Regions from separate parts of the Streptomyces sp. NPDC051173 genome, predicted to be linked through region 2. Evidence: predicted binding sites of a transcription regulator. Region 2 holds the regulator's gene; the other holds the start of a gene.
The links. The regulator HrcA, encoded in region 2, represses chaperone genes, less so after heat shock. The targets are predictions, from matches to a motif close to TTNGCACTCNGNNNNNCNGAGTGCNAA.
Positions count from the first base shown of each region.

Region 1 (5,044 bases), on a different contig from region 2:
CTGCGGTGAAGGTGACGGACGGCATGAAGCCGGGGGAGGAGCCCAAGATCGTGCGGCGGGTGGACACCAAGGACAAGGTCGTCTTCCTGACCTTCGACGACGGGGCGGAGAAGGACCCCGAGTTCGTGAAGATGACGAAGGACCTCAAGCTGCCCTACACGATGTTCCTGACGGACGACATCGCCCGCGCGGGCCGTGGCTACGGCTACTTCGAGCAGCTCAAGGACGGTGGCAACACCATCCAGAACCACACCATCTCGCACCCCAACCTGCGCACCCTCTCGCCCGACGCCCAGCGCCACGAGATATGCGGGCAGCAGGACCGGCTGGAGAAGCGGTTCGGGGCCAAGCCGCCGCTGTTCCGCCCGCCGTACGGCAATTACAACGACGCGACACTCACGGCGGCCGGGAGCTGCGGGGTGAAGGCGGTCGTGCTGTGGGAGGCGACGATGCAGATCAACGACATGCGGTACGCCGAGGGCGACAAGCTGCGGCCCGGCGACATTGTGCTCGCGCACTTCCGTGGGCCGCAGGAGCTCAAGGGCACGTCGATGACGAAGATGGTGACGAACATGCTGCGCAGCGTTCAGAAACAGGGCTATACGGTGGCTCGCTTGGACGACTACGTCTGAGGGGGCGCCTGCGGCGGGCTTGTTCTCCAGCCCCGCCCCTCCCCGAACTGGGGCACGCGCCCCAGACCCCCGGCTGCGGGTCCGTCGGCGCCTGCGGCGCTTTGTTCCCCTACCCCGCCCCTTCCCGAAACTGGGGCACGCGCCCCAGACCCCGAGCCGCGGGCCCGTCCGGGTAGCGCCCGCCGGGGTGGGGCGGGAGCCCGGTTCGCGGCTGCGGGTTGTCTGTGGCCGGTCGCGCAGTTCCCCGCGCCCCTGACGGGGCGCGACACCGTCGCCCCGATCGGGCAGGCGGAGGGGACAGGGGGGCGCCCACTTTCTCTCAGCCCGTCCGGCGCTTGAGGACGCCCGCCGCGCAGCGGTGGTGCGGACGACGATTACCCGCGGACGTACACGGGAAGATCCACCCCCGTCACGGCGCGCGCCGCACGGCGAATTGGCACTCCGCTTGACCGAGTGCTAACCGCGTCATAGTCTCGCTTCCGTTGGCACTCTCCACCCGGGAGTGCCAAACGCAGCGACGGGCAGATCCGGCACCCGCGACGACGGATCCGACCTGGTCGCCACCTCAGACAGTTAACCCCGTGAGATCTCCGAAGGGGGAGGTCGGATCGTGACGACCGCCAGCTCCAAGGTTGCCATCAAGCCGCTCGAGGACCGCATTGTGGTCCAGCCGCTCGACGCCGAGCAGACCACGGCCTCTGGCCTGGTCATCCCGGACACCGCGAAGGAGAAGCCCCAGGAGGGCGTCGTCCTCGCCGTGGGCCCGGGCCGCTTCGAGGAGGGCAACCGTCTTCCGCTCGACGTGACCGTCGGCGACGTCGTGCTCTACAGCAAGTACGGCGGCACCGAGGTGAAGTACAACGGCGAGGAGTACCTCGTCCTCTCGGCTCGCGACGTCCTCGCGATCGTCGAGAAGTAATTCACCCGAAGTTTTTGATCTGCGCCCCGTGCTCCCGCTCCTCACCGGCCGGGCGCCCGGGGCGCAGTTCGTTTGAGCGATAGCGGCCGCCGCTGCGCGGCCGAGGATCGCAACGAGAGGACTTGAAGCAACCATGGCGAAGATCCTGAAGTTCGACGAGGACGCCCGTCGCGCCCTCGAGCGCGGCGTCAACAAGCTGGCCGACACGGTCAAGGTGACGATCGGCCCCAAGGGCCGCAACGTCGTCATCGACAAGAAGTTCGGTGCGCCGACCATCACCAACGACGGTGTCACCATCGCGCGTGAGGTCGAGCTCGACGACCCCTACGAGAACCTGGGCGCCCAGCTCGTCAAGGAGGTGGCGACCAAGACCAACGACATCGCGGGTGACGGCACCACCACCGCGACCGTCCTGGCCCAGGCGCTGGTCCGCGAGGGTCTGCGCAACGTCGCCGCCGGTGCTTCCCCGGCCTCCCTGAAGAAGGGCATCGACGCCGCGGTCAAGGCCGTCTCCGACGAGCTGCTCGCGACCGCCCGTCCGATCGACGACAAGTCCGACATCGCCGCCGTGGCCGCGCTCTCCGCGCAGGACAAGCAGGTCGGCGAGCTCATCGCCGAGGCGATGGACAAGGTCGGCAAGGACGGTGTCATCACCGTCGAGGAGTCCAACACCTTCGGCCTGGAGCTGGACTTCACCGAGGGCATGGCCTTCGACAAGGGCTACCTCTCGCCCTACATGGTCAGCGACCAGGAGCGTATGGAGGCCGTCCTCGACGACCCGTACATCCTGATCCACCAGGGCAAGATCTCCTCGATCCAGGACCTGCTGCCGCTGCTGGAGAAGGTCATCCAGGCCGGCGCCAGCAAGCCGCTGCTGATCATCGCCGAGGACGTCGAGGGCGAGGCGCTCTCCACCCTCGTCGTCAACAAGATCCGTGGCACCTTCAACGCCGTCGCCGTCAAGGCGCCCGGCTTCGGTGACCGCCGCAAGGCGATGCTCGGCGACATGGCCACCCTCACCGGTGCCACCGTCATCGCCGAGGAGGTCGGCCTCAAGCTCGACCAGGCCGGCCTGGAGGTGCTGGGCACCGCCCGCCGCGTGACCGTCACCAAGGACGACACCACCGTCGTCGACGGTGGCGGCAGCTCCGAGGACGTCCTCGGCCGCGTCAACCAGATCAAGGCCGAGATCGAGTCCACGGACTCCGACTGGGACCGCGAGAAGCTCCAGGAGCGCCTCGCCAAGCTCGCCGGTGGCGTCTGCGTCATCCGCGTGGGCGCGGCCACCGAGGTCGAGCTCAAGGAGAAGAAGCACCGTCTGGAGGACGCCATCTCCGCGACCCGCGCCGCGGTCGAGGAGGGCATCGTCTCCGGTGGTGGCTCCGCGCTGGTCCACGCCGTCAAGGTCCTCGAGGGCAACCTCGGCAAGGTCGGCGACGAGGCCACCGGTGTCGCCGTGGTCCGCCGCGCCGCCGTCGAGCCGCTGCGCTGGATCGCCGAGAACGCCGGCCTGGAGGGCTACGTCATCACCTCCAAGGTCGCCGAGCTCGACAAGGGCCAGGGCTTCAACGCCGCGACCGGCGAGTACGGCGACCTGGTGAAGGCCGGCGTCATCGACCCGGTCAAGGTCACCCGCTCCGCGCTGGAGAACGCCGCGTCCATCGCGTCGCTGCTGCTCACGACCGAGACCCTGGTCGTCGAGAAGCCGGCCGACGAGGAGCCCGAGGCCGGTCACGGCCACGGGCACGCGCACTGACGCCACGCGCACCGCACGGCCGCGGCCCGGCGCCCCTTCGGGGGTGCCGGGCCGCGGCCGTTCCGGGCTACTTCGGTCCGTACTTACGGCCCGTCACGGACGACGCCCGGGTCATGGCACCGCGCGGCGCCAGCCGCATCAGACCCGTGAGCGCCTTGTAGCGCGGGTCCGGCACGGAGAGGGTCTTGCCCTGCGCGAGGTCCCGCAGCGCCGCCGCGACCACCTTGTCCGCGTCGAGCCACAGCCAGCCGGGGACGTTGTCCGTGCCCATCCCGGCCCGCTGGTGGAACTCCGTACGCACGAAGCCGGGGCACAGGGCCATCAGCCGCACGCCCGAGCCGGCCAGGTCCCGGGCCACGCCCTGGGTGAACTGCACCACCCACGACTTGCTCGCGCCGTACGTGCCGCGCGGGGTGAAGGCGGCCACCGACGCCACGTTGACGACCGCGCCCCTGCGGCGCTCCCGCATCCCCTCGGCCGCCGCCGAGGTCAGCCGCAGCACCGCCTCGCAGTGCACCTTGAGCATCCGCAGCTCGTCGGCCATCGGCACTTCGAGGTACGCGCCCTTGTTGCCGAAACCGGCGTTGTTGACCAGCAGATGCACCGGGCGCGCGCCGTCGCGGAGCCGGGCCTCGACGGACTCGATGCCCTTGTCCTCGGCGAGGTCGGCCGCGAGCACCTCGACCTCCACGCCGTGCCGGTCGTGGAGGTCGGTCGCCTGCTCGTGGAGGCGCTCCTCATTACGGGCGACGAGGACCAGGTCGTGGCCGTCGGCCGCGAGCTTGCGCGCGAAGGCGGCGCCGATCCCGGCGGTCGCTCCTGTGATCAATACAGTCGTCATACAGGCACGTTAGAGCCCGAGGGCGCTCCGTGCCGGTCCACTGCACTCTTTTGACGGCCCGAAGGACACGGTCACAGGGCCGCTCGGTACGCGAGTGCCTTCTCGCGGGCCTCGGGGTGCAGTGCGTCGCCAGCTGCCAGGACATCCGGCAGCAGGGCCCTTTCGGTGGTGCGCGCGCGGAAGAGGAACGAGACGGTCACGGCGTGATCCGGGCGGTGCGCGACGGTGACAGGATCACCCGCACGGACCTCCCCGGGCTCTATCACCCGAAGGTAGGCGCCCGGGGCGGCCTCCTGCGTGAACCGCTTGATCCAGCCTTCCTCGCCCAGCCAGGTGGCGAACGTACGGCAGGGGATGCGCGGTGCCGTCACCTCCAGCAGCAGATCCGGGCCCACGCGCCAACGCTCGCCTATGAGCGCGCCGTTGACGTCGAGTCCGCTGGTGGTGAGGTTCTCGCCGAAGGCCCCGTCGGGCAGCGTGCGGCCGAGCTCCCGCTCCCAGCGGTCGAGGTCCTCACGGGCGAACGCGTACACCGCTTGGTCGTTCCCGCCGTGATGGCGCAGGGTGACGATCGTGTCCCCGGCGAGGCCGCTGCCCGCCGTGCCCTTGGGGCCGGGCGCGGCCACGGCGACCGGGCCGTCGGCCGGGCGCTTGTCGATGCCGGTGGCCAGGCCGGGCGCGAAGCCGGGGAGGCCCTCGTCGGTCCGGGCACGGCCGACGTTCACGGAGAGCAGGTGCATGAGGGAAGGCTAGGTGACGTCGCTCAAAGTGGTGAACCGATATTTACGATCACCTCCAAGGTGGGCTTATGCTCGAAGAATGATCGAGGCTCGTCACCTGAGGGTGCTGCGCGCGGTGGCCGCCACCGGTTCCTTCTCGGCCGCGGCCCGCGAGCT
Region 1 covers NZ_JBFBBD010000026.1:69,505-74,548, reverse strand. The annotation lists gene AB0435_RS16585 (polysaccharide deacetylase family protein) at 1-632, shown strand, start outside; gene groES (co-chaperone GroES) at 1,243-1,551, shown strand; gene groL (chaperonin GroEL) at 1,685-3,307, shown strand; gene AB0435_RS16570 (SDR family oxidoreductase) at 3,375-4,148, opposite strand; gene AB0435_RS16565 (MOSC domain-containing protein) at 4,220-4,888, opposite strand; gene AB0435_RS16560 (LysR family transcriptional regulator) at 4,968-5,044, shown strand, end outside.
Region 1: the regulator HrcA is predicted to act here: its motif matches at 1,066-1,092, upstream of groES (co-chaperone GroES).

Region 2 (5,044 bases):
CTCAGCGAGGCCCGCTCCCCGGGCGCGGGCCGCGAGGTCCTGCCGGAGGAGGACCGGCGCGTCGAACGGATCCTGCTGGAGCTCCGGCTGCTGGAGGGGTGCCCGCTGGATCTCCTCAAGCCCGCGGGCGCGAAGGCGGCGGCGAAGGCATTGGCGGACGGACTGCTCCAGGAGGGGCCGTACGGTGAGGGGCGCGCGGTCCTGACGCTCCGCGGGCGGTTGCTGGCGGATGCTGTGGTGCGGGACCTGGTGGACTGATCACCTGTTCGGGTGAACTGACGCGCATGGGCCGCACGCCCACCTACGCTGTCCATAGGCTGCCGCTAAACGCATGCGGCAGATGTGGAGGACCACGGAGATGACCGCTGTGGATGAAGACATTATCGCTCTGATCGAGGAACACCCCGAGATCTTCGAGCGGTACAAGGTCGAGCTGCTGCGGGGGGAAATCGTGATGATGTCGGCACCTGGCAAGGTGCACAACATGAACGTGCTCTTCGTTCAGAGGCAGATTCCCTCCGATCGCTGGTATCCGCTCCAGACGCAGGACATCGCCATCCCGGGTGAAGCGAGTGAGCCGGTCCCGGATCTTGTGGTGGTCGGCCCCGAGGAGATCGAGGAGTCCAGCCGCATCATCCCTGCACCGGCAGTCACTCTGGTCATGGAGGTGGTTTCGAAGAGCAGCGTCTACCGCGACTATTCGCTCAAGTCGTCCATCTACGCGGCCGGGCAGGTGCCCGCGTACTTGATCGTGGATCCGATCAAGTCCAGCTGTCTCCTGCTCACCGAACCCACGGGTGCCGGCGACGAGGCGAGTTACCTGTACCAGCGCACCTGCAAGTTCGGAGACCCGCTGCACATCGAGGTGCTCGACCTGACCCTGGACACCTCCATGCTGCGGAGCCTTCCCAGCACCTAATCGACCACCGTCACAAAATCGATCAGCTCCTCCACCCGCCCCAGCAACTCCGGCTCCAGATCCCTGAAGCTGCGCACCGCCCCCAGAATCCGCTGCCAAGCGGCCCCCGTGTTCACCGGCCACCCCAGCGCCCGGCACACCCCCGACTTCCAGTCCTCCCCCCGAGGCACCCGCGGCCACCCGGCGATGCCCACGGAAGCCGGCTTCACGGCCTCCCACACGTCGATGTACGGATGGCCCACCACCAGGACGTTCTCGTCCGTGACGGATGCTGCGATCCGGGACTCCTTCGAGCCCGGCACCAAGTGGTCGACCAGGACCCCCAGCCGGGCGTCCGGCCCCGGTGCGAAGGACCGCACGATGGCCGGGAGGTCGTCGATGCCCTCCAGGTACTCCACCACCACGCCCTCGATCCGCAGGTCGTCGCCCCACACCCGCTCCACGAGCTCCGCGTCGTGGCGGCCCTCGACGTAGATGCGCCCGGCGCGGGCCACCCGCGCCCGCGCCCCCGGGACGGCGATCGAGCCGGAGGCCGTACGGGCCGGGCCCTGCGGCGCGTTCGCGGCCGCCGGGCGTACGAGCGTCACCACGCGCCCCTCCAGCAGGAACCCACGCGGCTCCATCGGGAAGACGCGGTGCTTGCCGAACCGGTCCTCCAGGGTGACCGTGAGCCCCTGCGCCGTCTTCTCGCAGCGGATCACCGCCCCGCAGAACCCGGTGGTGACCTCCTCGACCACGAGATCCGGCTCGGCGGCCACCTCGGGTGCGGGCTGCTGACGCTTCCACGGAGGGGTGAGATCAGGGCCGTAGTTTCTGCTGCGCATGCGCAGCATTGTGGATCAAGATCGAGAAGTCGCGACACACGTCATACGTCCCACACCTCACGACACGCCGAACCGCGCCGCCAACGCGTCCCGTTGCTCCCGCACGAACGCCGCGTCCACCACCGCGCCGTGCCCGGGGACGTACACCGCGTCCTCACCACCCAGCGCCAGCAGTCGGTCCAGCGCCGCCGGCCACTGCCCGGGGAGCGCGTCCGGGCCCGCCTGCGGGTCGCCCGACTCCTCGACCAGGTCACCGCAGAAGACGACCTCCGGCGCCCCGCCCGAGCCCGCCACCAGCACCGCCAGGTCGTGCGCCGTGTGACCGGGACCCACATTGGCCAGCAGCGCCTGCCGCCCGTCGCCGAGGTCGAGCGTGAGCTCGCCGGAGACCGGGTGGCGGGGCCGTACGAGCAGGTCCGCGGCCTCCGCCGCGGCCGTCGGGCCGACGCCGTGCCGTACGGCGTCCCGCGCCAGCTCCTCGCGCTCGCGGAGGAGGAGGTCGGCGAGCCCCACCGCCCCGTACACCTGCACCCCCGAGAACGCCGCCGTGCCGAAGACGTGGTCGAAGTGGGGGTGCGTCAGAGCGATGTGTGTCACGTCACGGCCGAAGAGCTCCCGCACCTCCCGCCGGACCTCCGCGCCCTCGCGTACCGTCGCCCCGGTGTCGACGAGCAGGACGGCCGCCGGGCCCGCGATCACCCCGATCGTGGCGTCCCACACGGGCATTCTGCGGCGCGCGACCCCTGGCGCGAGCCGTTCCCAACGGGCTGTCCCCTCATGGCTCTCCATACCCGGACGCTAGCCGGAGCGCGGTACGGTTGCCCGCTCGACGGGCGTGCGGCGGCGGTGTGTGCGGGCGCACGGCGGGACCGCCCTTGCCCTCGCCGCGGTGTACGGCCGTACACTGGCTGAAGGGATCTGGCACTCGTGACCATGGAGTGCCAGGGAAGGACCCCGTAAGACGGCTGGACTGGAGGTGCGCGGTGCTGAGCGAACGCAGGCTCGAAGTGTTGCGCGCCATCGTCCAGGACTATGTGGGCACCGAGGAGCCGGTCGGCTCCAAGGCCCTCACAGAGCGGCACCGCCTCGGCGTGTCCCCGGCGACCGTGCGCAACGACATGGCCGCGCTGGAGGACGAGGGCTTCATCGCCCAGCCGCACACGAGCGCCGGCCGCATCCCGACCGACAAGGGCTACCGCCTCTTCGTCGACAAGCTCGCGGGCGTCAAGCCCCTGTCGACGCCGGAGCGGCGCGCCATCCACAACTTCCTCGACGGCGCCGTCGACCTCGACGACGTCGTGGGCCGTACGGTACGGCTGCTCGCGCAGCTGACCCGGCAGGTCGCGGTGGTGCAGTATCCCTCGCTGACCCGCTCGACCGTGCGACACGTGGAGCTGCTCTCGCTGGCCCCCGCACGGGTGATGCTGGTGCTGATCACGGACACCGGCCGGGTCGAGCAGCGGATGGTCGACTGCCCGGCACCGATCGGCGAGACCTCGCTGGCGGACCTCCGCGCGCGGCTCAACAGCCGGGTCGTGGGCCGCCGGTTCGCGGATGTGCCGCAGCTCGTGCAGGACCTCACCGAGTCCTTCGAGCAGGAGGACCGAGGAACCGTTTCGACGGTCCTCGCGACCCTGCTGGAGACCCTGGTCGAGGAGACAGAGGAGCGGCTGATGATCGGCGGCACCGCCAATCTCACCCGCTTCGGGCACGACTTCCCGCTGATGATCCGGCCGGTGCTGGAGGCATTGGAGGAGCAGGTCGTGCTGCTCAAGCTGCTCGGCGAGGCCAAGGACTCGGGCATGACGGTGCGCATCGGTCATGAGAATGCTCACGAGGGCCTGAACTCCACATCCGTCGTCGCCGTCGGCTACGGTTCGGGCGACGAGGCAGTCGCCAAACTCGGCGTGGTCGGACCGACCCGCATGGACTACCCCGGAACGATGGGAGCGGTACGCGCAGTGGCACGTTACGTCGGACAGATCCTGGCGGAGTCGTAAGTGGCCACGGACTACTACGCGGTCCTGGGCGTACGGCGTGATGCCTCGCAGGACGAGATCAAGAAGGCATTCCGCCGCCTCGCCCGTGAGCTGCACCCGGATGTGAACCCGGACCCGAAGACGCAGGAGCGGTTCAAGGAGATCAACGCCGCTTACGAGGTGCTCTCGGACCCGCAGAAGAAGCAGGTCTACGACCTCGGCGGCGACCCGCTCTCCGCGAACGGCGGCGGGGGTGGCGCCGGCGGCTTCGGCGCGGGCTTCGGCAACTTCTCCGACATCATGGACGCCTTCTTCGGCCAGGCGTCGCAGCGCGGTCCGCGCTCGCGCACCCGCCGTGGCCAGGACGCCATGATCCGGCTCGAAGTCAGCCTCAGCGAGGCCGCGTTCGGCACCACCAAGGAGATCCAGGTCGACACCGCCGTCGTCTGCACCACGTGCAGCGGCGAGGGCGCGGCCCCCGGCACCTCCGCGCAGACCTGTGACATGTGCCGCGGCCGCGGTGAGGTCTCGCAGGTCACCCGGTCCTTCCTCGGCCAGGTCATGACCTCGCGGCCCTGCCCGCAGTGCCAGGGCTTCGGCACCGTGGTGCCGACCCCGTGCCCGGAGTGCGCCGGCGACGGCCGCGTCCGGTCGCGCCGCACCCTCACGGTCAAGATCCCGGCCGGTGTCGACAACGGCACCCGCATCCAGCTGGCGGGCGAGGGCGAGGTCGGCCCCGGCGGCGGCCCCGCCGGCGATCTCTACGTGGAGATCCACGAGACCGCGCACCCGACCTTCCAGCGGCGCGGCGACGACCTGCACTGCACGGTCACCATCCCGATGACGGCCGCGGCCCTCGGCACGAAGGTGCCGCTGGAGACCCTGGACGGTGTCGAGGAGATCGACATCCGCCCGGGCACGCAGTCCGGCCAGTCGATCCCGCTGCACCAGCGCGGTGTCACGCACCTGCGGGGCGGCGGCCGTGGTGACCTCGTGGTCCACGTCGAGGTGCTCACGCCCAGCAAGCTCGACCCCCAGCAGGAGGAGCTCCTCCGCCAGCTGGCGAAGCTGCGCGGCGAGGAGCGCCCGATGGGCGAGTTCAAGCCGGGTCAGCAGGGGCTGTTCTCGCGGTTGAAGGACGCGTTCAACGGGCGGTAGGCGCCGGGCCGGGGGTGCCGGGGGTCTGTCCCCCGGGTGGGCACGGTAAGCCGGGGCAGCAGGGGCTGTTCTCGCGGCTGAAGGACGCGTTCAACGGGCGGTAGGAACGTGGAGTGCGCACCGACGGGCTGGAGGAATCCAGCCCGTCCGGCGTTTGAGGACAC
Region 2 covers NZ_JBFBBD010000064.1:24,095-29,138, forward strand. The annotation lists gene hemW (radical SAM family heme chaperone HemW) at 1-258, shown strand, start outside; gene AB0435_RS26575 (Uma2 family endonuclease) at 359-919, shown strand; gene AB0435_RS26580 (DUF3097 domain-containing protein) at 916-1,743, opposite strand; gene AB0435_RS26585 (MBL fold metallo-hydrolase) at 1,801-2,532, opposite strand; gene hrcA (heat-inducible transcriptional repressor HrcA) at 2,727-3,743, shown strand; gene dnaJ (molecular chaperone DnaJ) at 3,744-4,880, shown strand.